Regions from separate parts of the Kitasatospora sp. NPDC057512 genome, predicted to be linked through region 2. Evidence: riboswitches for the same ligand, from Rfam matches in the RefSeq annotation. Region 2 holds a riboswitch; each other region holds the start of a gene.
What was found. Region 2 has a riboswitch for cobalamin ahead of ACFU6K_RS18870 (cobalamin biosynthesis protein). Riboswitches for the same ligand answer to the same signal wherever they lie in the genome.
Positions count from the first base shown of each region.

Region 1 (5,513 bases), on a different contig from region 2:
GCCGCGACACCGCCCACCACCCGCCGCGCGAACTCGCCGACGTGGTCGGCGTGGTCGGGCAGGACCCGCCGGCCGGCTTCACCACCGACACGGCGGAGGAGGAACTGGCCTACGTCATGGAGCAGTTGGCGATCCCGCCGGAGACCATGCGCAAGCGCGTCGAGGAGACCCTGGACCTGCTCGGCCTGGCCGACCTGCGCCACCGGGCCCTGCACGAGCTCTCCGGCGGCCAGCAGCAGCGCGTCGCCATCGGCTCGGTGCTCACCGCGCACCCGCGCGTCCTGGTGCTGGACGAGCCGACCTCCGCGCTCGACCCGACCGCCGCCGAGGAGGTGCTGGCCGCGATCACCCGGCTGGTCCACGACCTCGGTGTGACCGTCCTGCTGGCCGAGCACCGCCTGGAGCGGGTCGTCCAGTACGCCGACCGGGTCGCCTACCTGCCCGGCGACGGGACCGTCGTGCACGGCCCCCCGGCCGAGGTCTTCCGGGACACCGCGATCGCGCCGCCCGTCGTCGACCTCGGCCGACTGGCCGGCTGGCGGCCGCTGCCGCTGTCCGTCCGGGACGCCCGCCGGGCCGCCGCGCCGCTGCGGGAGCGGCTCACGAACGTGCCGGTTCCCCCGCCGCGCCGGGCAGCGGTGGCGGGGGAACCGGTGCTGGACGCGAAGGGGGTGGTCGTCCGGTACGGGCCGGTGGCCGCCGTCCGGGACGTCCGGCTGGAGCTGCGGGCGGGCGAGGTCACGGCGCTGATGGGCCGCAACGGCTCCGGCAAGTCCTCGCTCCTGTGGGCCCTCCAGGGCTCCGGGCCCCGCCAGGGCGGCAGCGTGAAGGTCACCGGCGCCGGGGGCGGACCGGCCGCGGACCCCAAGCGGCTGCCCGCGGCGCGGGCCCGGCAGCTGGTCGGGCTCGTCCCGCAGACCCCCACCGACCTGCTGTACCTGGAGACGGTCGCCCAGGAGCTCGCCCAGAGCGACCTCGAAGCCGACGGCGCCGGCGGGCCGACCGCCCGGCAGGTCCTCGACCGCCTGGCCCCCGGGATCCCGGACGGCACCCACCCGCGGGACCTCTCCGAGGGGCAGAAGCTGGCCCTCGTCCTGGCGATCCAACTCGCCGCCGCACCACGGGTCGTGCTGCTGGACGAACCCACCCGGGGGCTCGACTACCAGGCGAAGGAGGCGCTCACCGGTATCGTCGACGCCCTCGCCGCCGAGGGCCGTACGGTCGTCGTCTCCACCCACGACGTCGAGTTCGTCGCCTCCGCCGCCGACCGCGTCGTGGTGATGGCCGAGGGCGAGATCGTCGCCGACGGGCCCACCGCCGAGGTCATCGTCGCCTCGCCCACCTTCGCCCCGCAGACCGCCAAGATCCTCGCCCCGCTCGGCTGTCTGACCGTGCGTCAGGTGGCGGCGGCCCTGGATGCGGCGGAGGCCGCCCGGTGACCGCCGTCCGGATCCCCGGCCGGGCCCGCGTCGTCGTCGCCCTGGCCGCCTTCGTCGGGCTGGTGGCCTTCACCTGGCCGTTCGTCGTCGCCCCCGGGAGGTTCGGCTCCAACTACGCGCCGCCGCTGATCTTCGGCGCCCTGCTGGTCCTGGTGCTCGCCGTCGTCATCGCGGAGATCTCCGCGGGCGGCATCGACGCCAAGGCCCTCGCCATGCTCGGCGTCCTGTCCGCCGTCAACGCCGGACTCCGCCCGCTCGGCGCCGGGACCGCCGGAGTGGAGACGGTCTTCTTCATCCTGGTGCTCGCCGGCCGGGTCTTCGGCCCCGGCTTCGGCTTCACCCTCGGCTGCACCTCGCTGTTCGCCTCGGCGCTGCTCACCGGCGGGGTCGGCCCATGGATGCCGTACCAGATGTTCGGCTGCGCCTTCGTCGGCATGCTCGCCGGGCTGCTGCCGGGCGCCGGGCGGCGCTGGGAGGTGCCGCTGCTGGCCGGGTACGGGGCCTTCTCCGGCTACCTCTTCGGCTTCCTGCTGAACCTCTCCTTCTGGCCGTTCTCCACCGATCCGAACAGCTCGATCGCCTACCTGCCGGGCCTGCCCTTCACCGAGCAGTGGCACCGCTACCTGCTGTTCGACCTGGCCACCTCGCTCGGCTGGGACACCGGCCGCGCCGTCACCACCTTCACCGCCGCGCTCGTCGTCGGGCCGGCCGTCCTCACCGTCTTCCGCCGCGCGGCCCGCCGCGCCAACTTCGAGCCCACGGTGCGCTTCGAAGCCCCGCCCGGCGGCCCGACCGGACTGATCGCGGACATCCACGCCGCCCTGCCCGGCACGCCGGATACCCCGAAGCGGACCTGACCGCAGGCGCCGCGAGGCAACGGTGGCGTCCCACCATGCGGACGGGTTCCGAGATTCCCGCGCCAGGCCGGCGCTTTGCCCCTAAGCTGACGGTGCAGCTGGTTCGCCCTGTCCGCCAGGCAGGGCGTCGCAAGAGGGAACCCGGTGACGCCTTTCGACTGGCCAGTCCGGGACTGCCCCGCAGCGGTGAGTGGGAACGACCGCCGTCATACGCACTGGACCCGGGACGGGTCTGGGAAGCGACGGCCAGTAGGTGTCCGCCCTTCACGGGACGGACGCGCCCGCGAGTCCGAAGACCTGCCACTGCCCGCCCGCGGACGATCCGCGTGCGGCTATCCGGTGACCTCGTGGGCGGGTCGGCGACCATACCTGGCGGAGCAGGCCCGTACGCGTTCTCGTGACGGCCGTCGCCGGGTACGTCATCCCTTCGCGCCCTCGTGCCGTCTCCGGGTTTCTGAGGAGACAGACTCGCGAAGGAGAGTCCCTTGACCACGAAGTCCGCAGCCGCGGCGAGCGTCGCCACCGCGTACGGCTACCCCCGCCAGGGCCGGGGCCGGGAGCTCAAGAAGGCCATCGAGGGCTACTGGAAGGGCTCGGTCGCCGCCGAGGTGCTGCTGGCCACCGCCGCCGACCTGCGCCGGGGGAACTGGCAGCAGCTCGCCGACTCCGGCGTCGAAGAGGTCCCGACCGGTGACTTCTCGTTCTACGACCACGTGCTGGACACCACGGTCGCCGTCGGCGCGATCCCGGCCCGGTACCGGGACGCGGTCGAAACCGACCCGCTGGACGGGTACTTCGCCATGGCGCGCGGCAACCAGGACGTCGCGCCGCTGGAGATGACCAAGTGGTTCGACACCAACTACCACTACCTGGTACCGGAGTTGGGTCCGGACACGGTGTTCACGGCGAACCCGGCCAAGGCGGTCGGCGAACTGCGCGAGGCGCTGCTGCTCGGCCACGCGGCCCGCCCGGTGCTGGTCGGGCCGGTCACCTACCTGCTGCTCGCCAAGCCGGCGCCCGGGGTGGCCGCCGACTTCCAGCCGATCACCCTGCTGGACCGGCTGCTGCCCGTCTACGCGGAGCTGCTGGCCGAGTTGCGCGCCGCCGGCGCCGCGTGGGTGCAACTGGACGAGCCCGCGCTGGTGCAGGACCGCACCCCGGCCGAGCTCAACGCCGCCGCCCGGGCCTACCGCGAGCTGGGCGCCCTCACCGACCGGCCGAAACTGCTGGTCGCGAGCTACTTCGACCGGCTCGGCGACGCCCTGCCCGTCCTCGCGAAGGCCCCCGTCGAAGGCCTGGCGCTGGACTTCACCGGGCCGGCCGCCGCCAACCTGGACGACCTCGCCGCCGTCGGCGGCCTGCCCGGCAAGCGGCTGGTGGCGGGGGTGATCGACGGGCGCAACATCTGGATCAACGACCTGGAGAAGTCCCTCACGACCCTGGCCACCCTGCTGGGCCTCGCCGACACCGTGGACGTGGCGCCGTCCTGCTCCCTCCTGCACGTGCCGATCGACGCCACCCTCGAACGCGACATCGACCCCCAGATCGCCCGCTGGCTGGCCTTCGCCAAGCAGAAGGCCGCCGAGGCGGCGCTGCTCGCCCGCGGCCTGCGCGAAGGCACCGGCGCGATCGCCGCCGACCTCGCCGCCAACCGGGCCGACCTGGCCTCCCGCGCGGGCTCGCCGATCACCCGTGACCCGGCGGTGCGCGCCCGGATCGCCGCCGTCACCGAGGCGGACGCCCGCCGCGCCCAGGCCTACCCGCAGCGGGCCGAGGCCCAGCGCGCCCGGCTCGGCCTGCCGCTGCTGCCGACCACCACCATCGGCTCCTTCCCGCAGACCACCGAACTGCGCGTCGCCCGGGCCGATCTGACGGCGGGTCGGATCGACGATGGAGCGTACCGGGAGCGGATGGAGGCCGAGGTCCGCGAGGTCATCGCGTACCAGGAGAAGGCCGGACTGGACGTCCTGGTGCACGGCGAGCCCGAGCGCAACGACATGGTCCAGTACTTCGCCGAGCAGCTCACCGGCTACCTCGCCACCCGGCACGGCTGGGTGCAGTCCTACGGCACCCGGTACGTGCGCCCGCCGGTCCTCGCCGGGGACATCTCCCGCCCGCACCCGATGACCGTGGACTGGTTCCGCTACGCCCAGGGCCTGACCGACCGCCCGGTCAAGGGCATGCTCACCGGCCCGGTCACCATGCTCGCCTGGTCCTTCGTCCGCGACGACCAGCCGCTCGCCGACACCGCCCGCCAGGTCGCCCTCGCCCTGCGCGACGAGGTCACGGACCTGGAGGCCGGGGGCGCCGCCGTCGTCCAGGTCGACGAGCCGGCCCTGCGCGAGACCCTCCCGCTGCGGGCCGCCGCCCGCCCGGCGTACCTGGACTGGGCCACCGAGGCCTTCCGCCTCGCCACCTCCGGCGTCCGCGCCGACACCCAGATCCACACCCACATGTGCTACGCCGAGTTCGGCGCCATCATGACGGCGATCGACGAACTGGACGCCGACGTCATCTCCCTGGAGGCCACCCGCTCCCACATGGAGGTCGCCGGTGAACTGGCCGAGGCGGGCTACCCGCGCGAGGTCGGCCCCGGCGTCTGGGACATCCACTCCCCGCGCGTCCCCAGCACCGAGGAGGCCGTCTCCCTGCTGCGCGCGGGCCTGGCCGCGATCCCGGCCGAACGGCTCTGGGTCAACCCCGACTGCGGCCTGAAGACCCGCGGCTGGCCGGAGACCCGGGCCTCCCTGGAGAGCCTGGTCGGCGCTGCCCGCCTGCTGCGCGAGGAGCTCGCCGGCTGAGCCGCCCGGGCGGGGCCGAACGGCCGGGCGACGGTGACGGACGCCCGGCACCGTGCCGCCGACCGTGCGGCCCTGGGGCCTTCCGGGTGGTGGTGTGAGTCCCTCGGGGTGAAGGCCGGGAGGGGGTGTCAGGCCCGGGGGGACACCCAGAAAATGTCAGATCATCAGATTGTCTCGCGAAGGCTGATCCTGGCCGCGGCCGGGTTGTCGGTCCTCGGCGCCGCAGGGTGCGGGGGAGCACGGCGGGCCGGGGAACCCGGCACCGCGCCGAGAGGGAACGCCGGGCCGCCGCCGGCGCCTGTGCCCCCGGCGGCCGCGCCGGAAGTCGTACCGGAAGCCGGGCCCGAAGCCGCGCCGGACGCCGCGCCTGAAACAGCGCCGGAAGCCCCCAGGGTGCTGACCGAGGCGGAGAGTCG
Region 1 covers NZ_JBHVET010000180.1:5,566-11,078, forward strand. Annotated here, with positions in the region: gene ACFU6K_RS14765 (ABC transporter ATP-binding protein) at 1-1,439, shown strand, start outside; gene ACFU6K_RS14770 (ECF transporter S component) at 1,436-2,296, shown strand; cobalamin riboswitch at 2,379-2,616, shown strand; gene metE (5-methyltetrahydropteroyltriglutamate--homocysteine S-methyltransferase) at 2,782-5,097, shown strand; gene ACFU6K_RS14780 (polysaccharide deacetylase family protein) at 5,491-5,513, shown strand, end outside.
Region 1: another riboswitch for cobalamin. It lies ahead of metE (5-methyltetrahydropteroyltriglutamate--homocysteine S-methyltransferase); the one in region 2 lies ahead of ACFU6K_RS18870 (cobalamin biosynthesis protein).

Region 2 (5,513 bases):
CGCCGGTGGTCTCGGCGGGGGAGCGGCGGCCCTGGGCGCCGTGCCCGGTGCCCTTCACGGTGAACAGCCGCGTCCGGTACGGGTCCCCGGCCGCGACCGGCGCCGACTCCCGTGCGGGGGCCGGGTGTTGCGCCGGTACGGGCGGCTGCGCGGGCACCTCGGGGCCCTCGGAGGCGGGGTCCTCCGGCGAGGCGGCCTCGGGCGCCTCGGGGCCGCCGTCGGACGGCTCGGGCGCGCCGCCGCCGTCCGGACCGCCGCCGTCCGGGCCGCCCTCCGGCCCGCCGCCGTTGTCGTCGTCGCCGCCGCCGTCCGGTCCGGGGCCGTCGCCCTCGGGTTCCGGCTCCTCCTCCTGCTGCTGCGCGTGCTCCTCCAGCGTCCGGTCCAGCTGCTCCTCGTCCAGCCCGGGCGCGTCGAAGGGGTTGCGGCGGCGGCGGTGCGGCAGTGCCAGCTGGGCGGCCTTGCGGACGTCCTCCTCCAGCACCTCGGTGCGCCCGTCCCAGGCGGCCAGCGCGACGGCGGTGCGCGCCATCACGATGTCCGCGCGCAGCCCGTCCACCTCGAACGCGGCGCACACGGCGGTGATCTGACGCAGCGCCACATCGGTCAGCTCGACCTTGGGCAGCAACTCCCGTGCCGCGGTGATGCGTTCGGCGAGCGCCCGCTCCTCCTCGGCGAACCGCGCGGCGAAGCCGGCCGGGTCCGCGTCGTACCCGAGCCGGCGGCGGACCACCTCGGCGCGCTCGGCCGGGTCCCGGGTGGCGGCGATCTCGACGGTCAGGCCGAACCGGTCGAGCAGCTGCGGCCGCAGCTCGCCCTCCTCCGGGTTCATGGTGCCGACCAGCAGGAAGCGGGCCGCGTGCCGCACCGACACGCCCTCGCGCTCGACGTACGAGCGGCCCATCGCGGCGGCGTCCAGCAGCAGGTCCACCACGTGGTCCTGGAGCAGGTTCACCTCGTCGATGTAGAGCACGCCGCGGTGCGCCCGGGCGAGCAGTCCGGGCTCGTAGGCCTTGACGCCCTCGGCCAGCGCCCGCTCCAGGTCGAGCGAGCCGACGATCCGGTCCTCGGCCACGCCGACCGGCAACTCGACCAGCTGGGAAGGCCGTTCGTGGCTCTCGACGGCGGCGTGCGGCCCGTCCGGGCACTGCGGGTCGGGCGCGGCCGGGTCGCAGGCGAAGCGGCAGCCGTCGACGGTGGCGATGGACGGCAGCAGGCCGGCCAGCGCGCGCACCATGGTCGACTTCGCGGTGCCCTTCTCGCCGCGCACCAGCACGCCGCCCACGGCCGGGGAGACCGCGTTCAGCAGCAGCCCGAGCCGCAGGTCGGCCATGCCGACGATCGCGGTGAACGGATAGCGGACGTCACTCATGCCGTACCCCACTCCTGTCGTGCCTGACTCCGTGATCGTGCCCGGCCCTGCTGCCCCGCCCGGTTCGGCGGTCCTGCCCAGCGCTGCGCTACTCGGCTCATGCGTCACTCCCAGGGGCCCCGGGCGGGAGGAACGGCAGCGATCCGGCCGCCGGCACCCCGCCCTCGATCAGCTTCCACAGCGCGTCGGTGTCCGCGTGCTCCTCGATCAGGTCGCCCAGCCGGTCCAGCCGGGCCTCACGCGCCGCGGTGAAGGAGGTGTCCGGCGCCGGGACGAACGCCCGGCCGGACAACTCGGCGACCTCGCGCAGGAGTTCGCGGCGGAACCCGTCGTTCTCCAGCGCGCCGTGCCAGGTGGTGCCCCAGACCGGGCCGACCCGGCAGCCGTCCAGGAAGGGGCTGCCCCCCTCCACGGTCACCACCCCGTGGTGGATCTCGTAGCCCTCGACCCGCTGCCCGTACGCCTCGCCGACCGGCCGTGCCAGCACCTTCTCGACGCCGAACCGCACGTGCGTCGGCAGCAGGCCGAGGCCGTCGACGGCGCCCGCCTTCGACTCGACCTCGTCCACGATCGAGTGCGCCAGCATCTGGTAGCCGCCGCAGACCCCGAGGACCGGCAGTCCGGCCGCCGCCCGCGCCTTCAGGGCCGGCTCCAGGCCGCGCTCGCGCAGCCAGGCGAGGTCCGCGACGGTGGCCCGGGTGCCGGGCAGCACCACCAGGTCGGCGTCGGCCAGCTCCTCCGGCCTGGTCGCCCAGCGGACCAGCACGCCCGGCTCCTGCGCGAGCGCGTCCATGTCGGTGAAGTTGGACAGCCGGGGGAAGCGCACCACGGCCACCCGCAGCACGTCCGCGCCGAGCGGTCCGGGCCCGTCCGCCCGGTCCGCCACCGTGGACAGGTCCAGCGAGTCCTCGGCGTCCAGCCAGAGCCCGGGCAGCATCGGCAGCGTGCCCAGCACCGGACGGCCGGTCAGCTCGTGCAGCATCTCCAGCCCGGGCGCCAGCAGCCGCGCGTCGCCGCGGAACTTGTTGACGAACCAGCCCGCCACGTGCCGCTGGTCCTCCGCCGACAGCAGCGCCAGCGTCCCGTACATCGCCGCGAAGACCCCGCCGCGGTCGATGTCCCCGACCACCACCACCGGCAGGGCGGCGGCCGTGGCCAGGCCCATGTTGGCGATGTCGCGGTCGCGCAGGTTGATCTCGGCGGGCGATCCCGCGCCCTCGCAGACCACCACGTCGTAGCGGCCGCGCAGGTCGGCCAGGCACTCCAGGGCGCGCTCCAGCAGGACGGGCTTGCGCTCGCGGTAGTCCAGCGCGCCGACCTCGGCCACCGGCCGGCCGAGCAGCACCACCTGGCTGCGGCCGTCCGCGCCCGGCTTGAGCAGCACCGGGTTCATCGCCGCCTCCGGCTCCACCCGGGCGGCCTGTGCCTGCATCGCCTGGGCGCGGCCGATCTCGGCGCCGTCGGCGGTGACGAAGGAGTTGAGCGACATGTTCTGCGCCTTGAACGGCGCGACCCGTACGCCCTGGCGGGCGAGCCACCGGCAGATCCCGGCCGTCACTACGCTCTTGCCCGCGTCCGAGGTCGTCCCCGCGACCAGCAGTGCGTTGCTCATGCCCGTCCCCTCTTCAGCAGTGCCCGCAGCAGGACGTGCCCCGCGACCGTCGTACCCAGCGCCAGTGCGCCCACCCGCCGGGAGAGCGCGCAGGCCCGCTCGATGTCGTCCACCGTCACCGGCCGCAGCTCCGCCCCCAGCACAGGCCGGTGCTCCACCCGCTCCCCGTACCGCAGCGTCCCGCCCAGTCGTACGCCCACCGCGCCGGCGAACGCCGACTCGGCCTGGCCCGCGTTCGGGCTCGGGTGCGCGGAGCCGTCGCGCCGCCAGACCCGCCAGGCGGTCCGGGGCTCGGGGGCGGCGGCCACCGTCAGCAGCGCCGTCAGCCGGGCGCCCGGCCAGCCCGCCACGTCGTCCAGCCGGGCCGAGGCCCAGCCGAACCGGGCGAAGCGGGGCGAGCGGTGGCCCACCATGGCGTCCAGGGTGTTGACGGCGCGGAAGGCCAGCAGGCCGGGAGTGCCGGCCAGGGCGCCCCAGGTCAGCGCGTTCACCACGGCGTCGGCGGTGTTCTCGGCCACCGACTCGACCACCGCCCGGGCGATCTGCTGCCCGTCCAGCGCGCTCGGGTCCCGCCCGCACAGGTGCGGCAGCCGCTCCCGGGCGGCCGCGAGGTCGCCGGCGGCCAGCGAGCGGCCGATGGTGCGCGCCTCCCGGGTCAACGAGGTGCCGCCGAGCACCGTCCAGGTCGCGGCCGCCGCCAACGCCGCCCGGCCCAGCGGGCGCCGGCCCACCGTACGGTCCAGGGCGAGCGCTCCGGCCGCGACCGTACCCACGCACAGCGCGGTGTACCCGGCCCCGGCGGCGCGGCCGTCGCGCCACAGCCGCCGCTCCAGCCGGGTCGCGGCGCTGCCGAAGACGGCCACCGGGTGGCCCCGGCGGGGGTCGGCGAAGCGGGCGTCGGCGGCGTAGCCCGCAGCGGCGCCGAGCGCGAACACGGCGGCGCGGGCCAGCGGGCGCGAGGCGCGGGTCAGTGGGCCCCGAGCGCGGCCGGGCGGGCGCGGCGCAGGAGAGGGCGAAGGCGCGCGCGGGGTCATCGGCCGCACGGCGGAGGGCAGCTCGGAGTCCGGCCGGGCGGGGCAGCCTGCATCGCGTGCGTGTCCTCACTCAGGGTCCGCGCCCTGGATCGACGTGACGGCGGCGAGAGTCTCCTGGCTTCCGGGTCGAACGCACCCCCGGAGCCTTCCAGCGGCCGTCGACGGCCCGCCGTGGCGATGTTCCGAGCGTGCTCCCCGGTGACAGTGGCGGGACCGCGCCGGACTTCCACCGGCTTCCTCTCCATGCCTCCGTTTGGCCCCAGGATCCCATCACGGGCCCGAACCGGGAGTCAACCGAGGTCACGGAGGGGTTGGTCACACGGGGGCGCCGCTGACACCCCGTCGGATCGCCCGGCGCGGCCCCGCCCCGACCGCCCGCCACCGGTACCCCGCCACCGACACCCCCGAGCACCCCGGGACCGCCGCCCGGGTGACCCGGACGGCCCAGCCCGGTGGCCGGTCGGGCGGAGCGCCGGTGAACTGGGGCTCGAACACCGTCCGGTCCGTGAACAACATCCGTGAACAACGTCCGTGAACAACAGAGCGGGGAGCGAAATGCGTTGGGGAACCGCCGCCGTCGTGGCGGCCGCCGCGGTGGGGGCCGCCGTACTGGTGGTCGGCCGCCGGGCCTCCGAGCGGATGGTCCGTCCGGTGACCGCCGTCCAGGAGTCCGGACCGGTCCTGGTCCGGGCCCTCGCTCCCGGCCGGGTCACCTTCACCCGCAGCCCCGCGAGCCTGCGCCCCGGCCGCTGGGCGGTCGAGTGGGCGGACGGCGGGCACGCGGTCGTCGAGGAGGTCCTGCACGCCGACGAACAGGGCGTCACCCGCCGGCTGGCCCGCGCCGACCGGGGCACCCTCGCCCCCGGCACCGAGGTCCGCTTCACGCCCCGGGTCCACCTCGGCGACCCCACCGAGGCGCTCGGCCTGGCCTTCGCCGACACCGCCGCCGACGGAGAGCTCGGCGCCCTTCCCGCCTGGCGGCTCGACGGCAAGCGCGGCACCTGGGTGATCCTGGTGCACGGCCCCGGCGACGACCGCCGGCAGACCCTCCCGGTGCTCCCCGTCCTCGACCGGCTCGGCCTGCCCGCCCTCGCCGTCACCTACCGCGGCGACCGCGGCGCCCCCGCCTCCCCGGACGGGCTCAGCCACTTCGGCGAGACCGAGTGGCGCGACATCGAGGCGGCGGTCCGGCTGGCGCTCGACAGCGGCGCGGGCAAGGTGATCCTGTACGGCTGGTCCGTCGGCGCGACCATGGTGCTCCAGACCGTGGCCCGCTCCGCCTGGTCGCACGCCGTCCGCGGCCTGGTCCTCGACTCGCCCGTGCTCGACCTGCCCGCCTCCGCCCGCCGGGACGCCGCCCGGGCCGGCTTCCAGGGCGTCGCCGCCGAGCTCGGCGCCCTCGCCGCCGAGGGCCGCACCGGGGTCGACCTCGCCGACTTCGGCCGCATCGCCGACGGCACCGACCTGCGGGTGCCCACCCTCCTCCTGCACAGCCCCG
Region 2 covers NZ_JBHVET010000267.1:1,411-6,923, reverse strand. Annotated here, with positions in the region: gene ACFU6K_RS18880 (putative cobaltochelatase) at 1-1,369, opposite strand, end outside; gene ACFU6K_RS18875 (cobyric acid synthase) at 1,467-2,981, opposite strand; gene ACFU6K_RS18870 (cobalamin biosynthesis protein) at 2,978-3,916, opposite strand; cobalamin riboswitch at 4,123-4,256, opposite strand; gene ACFU6K_RS18865 (alpha/beta hydrolase family protein) at 4,571-5,513, shown strand, end outside.

Region 3 (5,513 bases), on a different contig from region 2:
AAGCGGGCGGACTGGCGGGTCGAGGCCGTGCCGGACACCCTCGCCGCGTTCAAGCAGCGCGTGTCCGACCCCCGTTACGGCTTCGACATCCGGAACCCCTGATGAGCACTGAGTCCGAGTTCTCCCCCGTCCCGCACGGCCGCTCCGCCCACGGCCCGGCCGCCGAGCCGGACCCGGAGCCCGATGGTCCCAGGGCCGCTGCGACGGCGGGCAGCCCCGACGCGCCCCGTACGGCCGCGGCGGTCGACAACCCCGACGGCGTCGAGCTGGCCCCGTACACCATCCCGCAGGTCCCCGCGATCGGCTGGGACCCGGGCACCAGCCCCCGCCGCCGCTGGATCGCCCGCGGCCTGCTGGGCGCCGTCCTGACCGTCCAGGCCGCCCTCTCGCTGCGCCTGCTGGCCGCCGCGCACCCCGACGAGGCCGCCGCCATGGTCGCCGGCCGCCAGCAGCTGGCCCACCTGCTGCACGGCACCCCGGTCACCACCGACCTGGTCGACCGGGTGCACGGCTCGCCCTGGCTCTACCCGCCGCTGGCCGGCGCCGCCGCCGACGCCAACGGCATCTGGGGCACCCGGCTGCTCAGCCTCGGCTTCGCGCTGCTCACCACGGTCCTGCTGTACTCGCTGACCCGGCGGCTGTTCAACGAGCGGGTCGCCATCTGCGCCATCGCCGGGTACGCCGTCCTCCAGTCCACCGTCGTGGTCGGCTTCTACGCCGCGCCCGAGTCCCTCGCCGTCCTGCTGGTCGCCCTCGCGGCCTGGACCACGGTGTTCACCGCCGGCCGCCATCCGGCCCTGGCCCTGCTCGCGGCCCCGCCCACGGCGCTGGCCTGTGCCACGGCCTACTCCGCGGCCTTCGCCGTCCCCGCCCTGGTCGCCCTCGCCTTCGCCTGCGCCCGGCCGTACCACCGGGTGGGCCCGGCCGCCCTGCGCGCGCTGCTGGCGGCCCTCGGCACCCTCGTCCTGCTGCTCCCGTACGGCACCCTCGGCAAGGTCGCCGGGTGGTCGCCCTCGCGCGGCAACGCCCCCGGCTCGGCCGGCTCGATCCTGCTCGGCACGCTCCAGTGGGCCGGCCTGTTCACCGTCCTCGCGGTGGCCGGCACCATCGCCTACGCGCGCCGCGAACAGATGCCCGAGCACGACGCGCCGGAGAAGGACGCCCTCCCCACCACCCGGGGCCGGCGCGCCCTGCTCGGGGCCGTCCTGACCGCCACCGCCCTGCTGGTCCCCGCCGCCCACCTGTGGACCGGCACCTCCGGCGCGCTGTTCCGCCACCTCGGCTACGGCATGCTGCTCGCCGCCCCGCTCGCCGGGGTCGGCCTGACCCGGCTGGTCGGCGCCCACTTCCGCCACCCCCAGCTCGGCATCCTGGTCTGGGTCGCCCTGCTCGCCCTCGGCCTGGAGCAGTCCGCCCTGCGCTACCAGAACGGGCCCGACTCCGGCCGCCTGCTGGCCGTCCTGCGGGTCCACACGGAGCCCCAGGGCCGCTACCTCACCGAGGTCGACGGACTCGCCGAGTACTACCTCGGCGGCGTCTCCAAACCCGAGCAGTGGGTCTCCGCGCGGGCCGGCACGGACTACCGCGACGGGGCCGGGACCGAGCACCACGGCGACGACGGCAGCGTGGCCGCGATCCGGGACGGCTGGTTCACCATGGTCGTCCTCGACAGCACCGCGCCGAGGGCCACCGACCGGGCCCTGAGCGAGGCCCTGAGCACCGCCGGACACTACCGGCTGGTCGCCCAATTCACCTCGCCGACCGGCGATTCGAGTACGTACAAGGTCTATCTGAAGCACTGACCGGCCGCCCTGCCCACGCACATCCGCGACACGACAGGCACAACATATGGTGCCGCCGCAGTCCGGCGGCACTACATGTATGCTCGCTTCTGCTGTCGATGCAGGGGAACCCGGTGCGAATCCGGGACTGCCCCGCAGCGGTGAGCGGGCGGCTCCAGCAGCCGCACCCCGCGAGTCCGAGTACCTGCCGACGGCGTGCGCCACGGCCCTCCCGCAGAGGCCGCGCCGGCACGAGCAGTACCCCTCCGGGCCTCGCGGGCGGGCCGGGGAGTCACCTCGCGCGACGCTTTTTGCGTTCGCGCCGTGCTCCCCTGCCCAGATCGGCCCGGTAGCCCCCGAGCACCGCCGCCGATCGCCGCCAGGAGAGAGCGCCTTGACCACCGCTGCCTCAGCCACCCTGCCCGCCCAGGGCTCCGGTACCGCCTTCACCGACCCGACGGTCTCCGACCCCGGGGGCGCGCTGCTGCGGCTGCTCACCGACCGCAGCACCGACCTCACCGAGGTCGACCCCGGCCATGTCGCCGCCGCCGCGCTGCGCGGCCGCCACGCCGGCTCGGACTTCGCCGAGCTGCGCGGGCTGGCCGTGGACGCCGCCGCGTCGATGATCGCCGAGGACCCCCAGTACTCGAAGCTGGCCGCCCGCCTGCTCGCGCTGGAGATCGTCGACGAGGCGAACAGCCAGGGCTCGGTGTCCTTCTCCGCCTCGATCGCCGTCGGCCACGCCGAGGGCCTGATCGGCGACACCACCGCGGACTTCGTCGCCAAGCACGCCGCCGCCCTGGACGCGCTGATCGACGCCTCGGGCGACGACCGCTTCGAGTACTTCGGCCTGCGCACCGTGCAGTCCCGCTACCTGCTGCGCCACCCGATCACCCGCAAGGTGATCGAGACCCCGCAGCACTTCCTGCTCCGCGTCGCCTGCGGCCTGGCGGTCGGCGACAGCGAGCAGTCGGTGCGCGAGGTGTCCGAGCTGTACGGCCTGATGAGCCGCCTGGAGTACCTGACCTCCTCGCCGACGCTCTTCAACTCCGGCACCCGGCACCCGCAGATGTCGAGCTGCTACCTGCTCGACTCGCCGCTGGACAACCTGGACTCGATCTACAACCGCTACGCGCAGATCGCCCGCCTGTCCAAGCACGCCGGCGGCATCGGCCTGTCCTACTCGCGCATCCGCTCGCGCGGCAGCCTGATCCGCGGCACCAACGGCAAGTCCAACGGCATCGTGCCGTTCCTGCGCACCCTCGACTCCTCGGTCGCCGCCGTCAACCAGGGCGGCCGCCGCAAGGGCGCGGCCTGCGTCTACCTGGAGACCTGGCACGCCGACATCGAGGAGTTCCTGGAGCTCCGCGACAACACCGGCGAAGAGGCCCGCCGCACCCACAACCTCAACCTGGCGCACTGGATCCCGGACGAGTTCATGCGCCGGGTCAACGCCAACCAGGACTGGTCGCTGTTCTCCCCGGCCGACGTGCCGGAGCTGGTCGACCTGTGGGGCGCCGACTTCGACGAGGCCTACCGCAAGGCCGAGCTGGCCGGCAAGGCCGTCCGCACCATCCCGGCGCAGACCCTGTACGCCCGCATGATGCGCACCCTGGCGCAGACCGGCAACGGCTGGATGACCTTCAAGGACGCCTCCAACCGCGCCGCCAACCAGACCGCCCTGCCGGGCCGCACCGTGCACTCCTCCAACCTGTGCACGGAGATCCTGGAGGTCACGGACGACTCCGAGACCGCCGTCTGCAACCTCGGCTCGGTCAACCTCGGCGCCCACGTGGCCCCCGGTGCCACCGCCGACGACCTGATCGGCGCCATGGACTGGGAGCGCCTCGACGCCACCGTCCGCACCGCCGTGACGTTCCTCGACCGCGTGGTGGACATCAACTTCTACCCGACCACCGAGGCCGGCACCTCCAACTCCCGCTGGCGGCCGGTCGGCCTCGGCGTGATGGGCCTCCAGGACGTCTTCTTCAAGCTGCGGATCGACTTCGACTCCGCCGAGGCCGCCCGCCTGTCCACGCTGATCGCCGAGCGCATCATGCTCACCGCGTACGAGCGCTCCGCCGACCTGGCCGAGCAGCTCGGCCGCCACGAGGCGTACGGCGAGACCCGCGCCGCCCGCGGCGAGCTGCACATCGACCACTTCCCGACGGCCGCCCCGCAGTGGGCCGACCGCTGGACGGCGCTGCGCGCCCGGATCGCCGAGACCGGCCTGCGCAACTCGCTGCTGCTGGCCATCGCGCCGACCGCGACCATCGCGTCCATCGCCGGCGTGTACGAGTGCATCGAGCCGCAGGTGTCCAACCTGTTCAAGCGCGAGACGCTGTCCGGCGAGTTCCTCCAGGTCAACCCGTACCTGGTGCGCGAGCTCAAGGAGCTCGGCGTCTGGGACCAGCAGACCCGCGACGCCCTGCGCGACGCCAACGGCTCCGTCCAGGACCTGAACTGGCTGCCCGCCGAGGTCCGTTCGCTGTACCGGACGGCCTGGGAGCTGCCGCAGCGCGCGCTGATCGACCTGGCCGCGGCCCGCATGCCGTACCTGGACCAGAGCCAGTCCCTGAACCTGTTCATGGCGGCGCCGACCATCGGCAAGCTCAGCTCGATGTACGCCTACGCGTGGAAGGTCGGTCTGAAGACCACCTACTACCTGCGTTCGCGCCCGGCCACCCGCATCGCCCAGGCCGCGTCCGGCACCGCCCGTGCCGCCGCGCCGGCGCCGGTGCCCGTGAACACCCCCTCCCTCACCCCGGAGCAGGAAGCCGCCATCGCCTGCTCCCTGGAGAACCCCGAGTCCTGCGAGGCCTGCCAGTGAGCACCCCTGAAGACCGCAAGATGCTGCTCGACCCCGGCTTCGAGCTGACCCTGCGCCCGATGCGCTACCCGTCGTTCTACGACCGGTACCGGGACGCGATCAAGAACACCTGGACCGTCGAGGAGGTGGACCTGCACTCCGACGTCGCCGACCTGGCGAAGCTCAGCGAGGGCGAGCGCCACCTCATCGGCCGGCTGGTCGCGTTCTTCGCGACGGGCGACTCGATCGTCTCCAACAACGTGGTGCTGAGCCTCTACAAGCACATCAACTCCCCGGAGGCGCGGCTGTACCTGTCGCGTCAGCTGTTCGAGGAGGCCGTGCACGTCCAGTTCTACCTGACGCTGCTGGACACCTACCTGCCCGACCCGGAGGACCGCAACGCGGCCTTCGCGGCGGTGGAGAACATCCCCTCCATCCGGCAGAAGGCGCAGTTCTGCTTCAAGTACATGAACGCGGTCGACCACATCGAGTCGCTGCAGACGAAGGAGGACAGGCGGGCGTTCCTGCTCAACCTGATCTGCTTCGCCGCGTGTGTGGAGGGCCTGTTCTTCTACGGCGCCTTCGCCTACGTGTACTGGTTCCGTTCGCGCGGCCTGCTGCACGGTCTCGCGACCGGTACCAACTGGGTGTTCCGCGACGAGTCCATGCACATGGACTTCGCGATGTCGGTGGTCGACACCGTCCGCGAGGAGGAGCCCGACCTCTTCGACGACGAGATGGCCAAGCAGGTCACGGAGATGCTGGAGGAGGCCGTCGAGGCCGAGCTCCAGTTCGCCCAGGACCTGTGCGGCGACGGCCTGCCCGGCATGAACACCGCCTCCATGCGCGAGTACCTGGAGGCCGTGGCCGATCAGCGACTGGCCCGCCTGGGCCTGCCGATCCGCTACGGGTCGACGAACCCG
Region 3 covers NZ_JBHVET010000225.1:5,587-11,099, forward strand. Annotated here, with positions in the region: gene ACFU6K_RS16975 (glycoside hydrolase family 26 protein) at 1-102, shown strand, start outside; gene ACFU6K_RS16980 (glycosyltransferase family 39 protein) at 102-1,802, shown strand; cobalamin riboswitch at 1,875-2,009, shown strand; gene ACFU6K_RS16985 (ribonucleoside-diphosphate reductase subunit alpha) at 2,200-4,611, shown strand; gene ACFU6K_RS16990 (ribonucleotide-diphosphate reductase subunit beta) at 4,632-5,513, shown strand, end outside.
Region 3: another riboswitch for cobalamin. It lies ahead of ACFU6K_RS16985 (ribonucleoside-diphosphate reductase subunit alpha); the one in region 2 lies ahead of ACFU6K_RS18870 (cobalamin biosynthesis protein).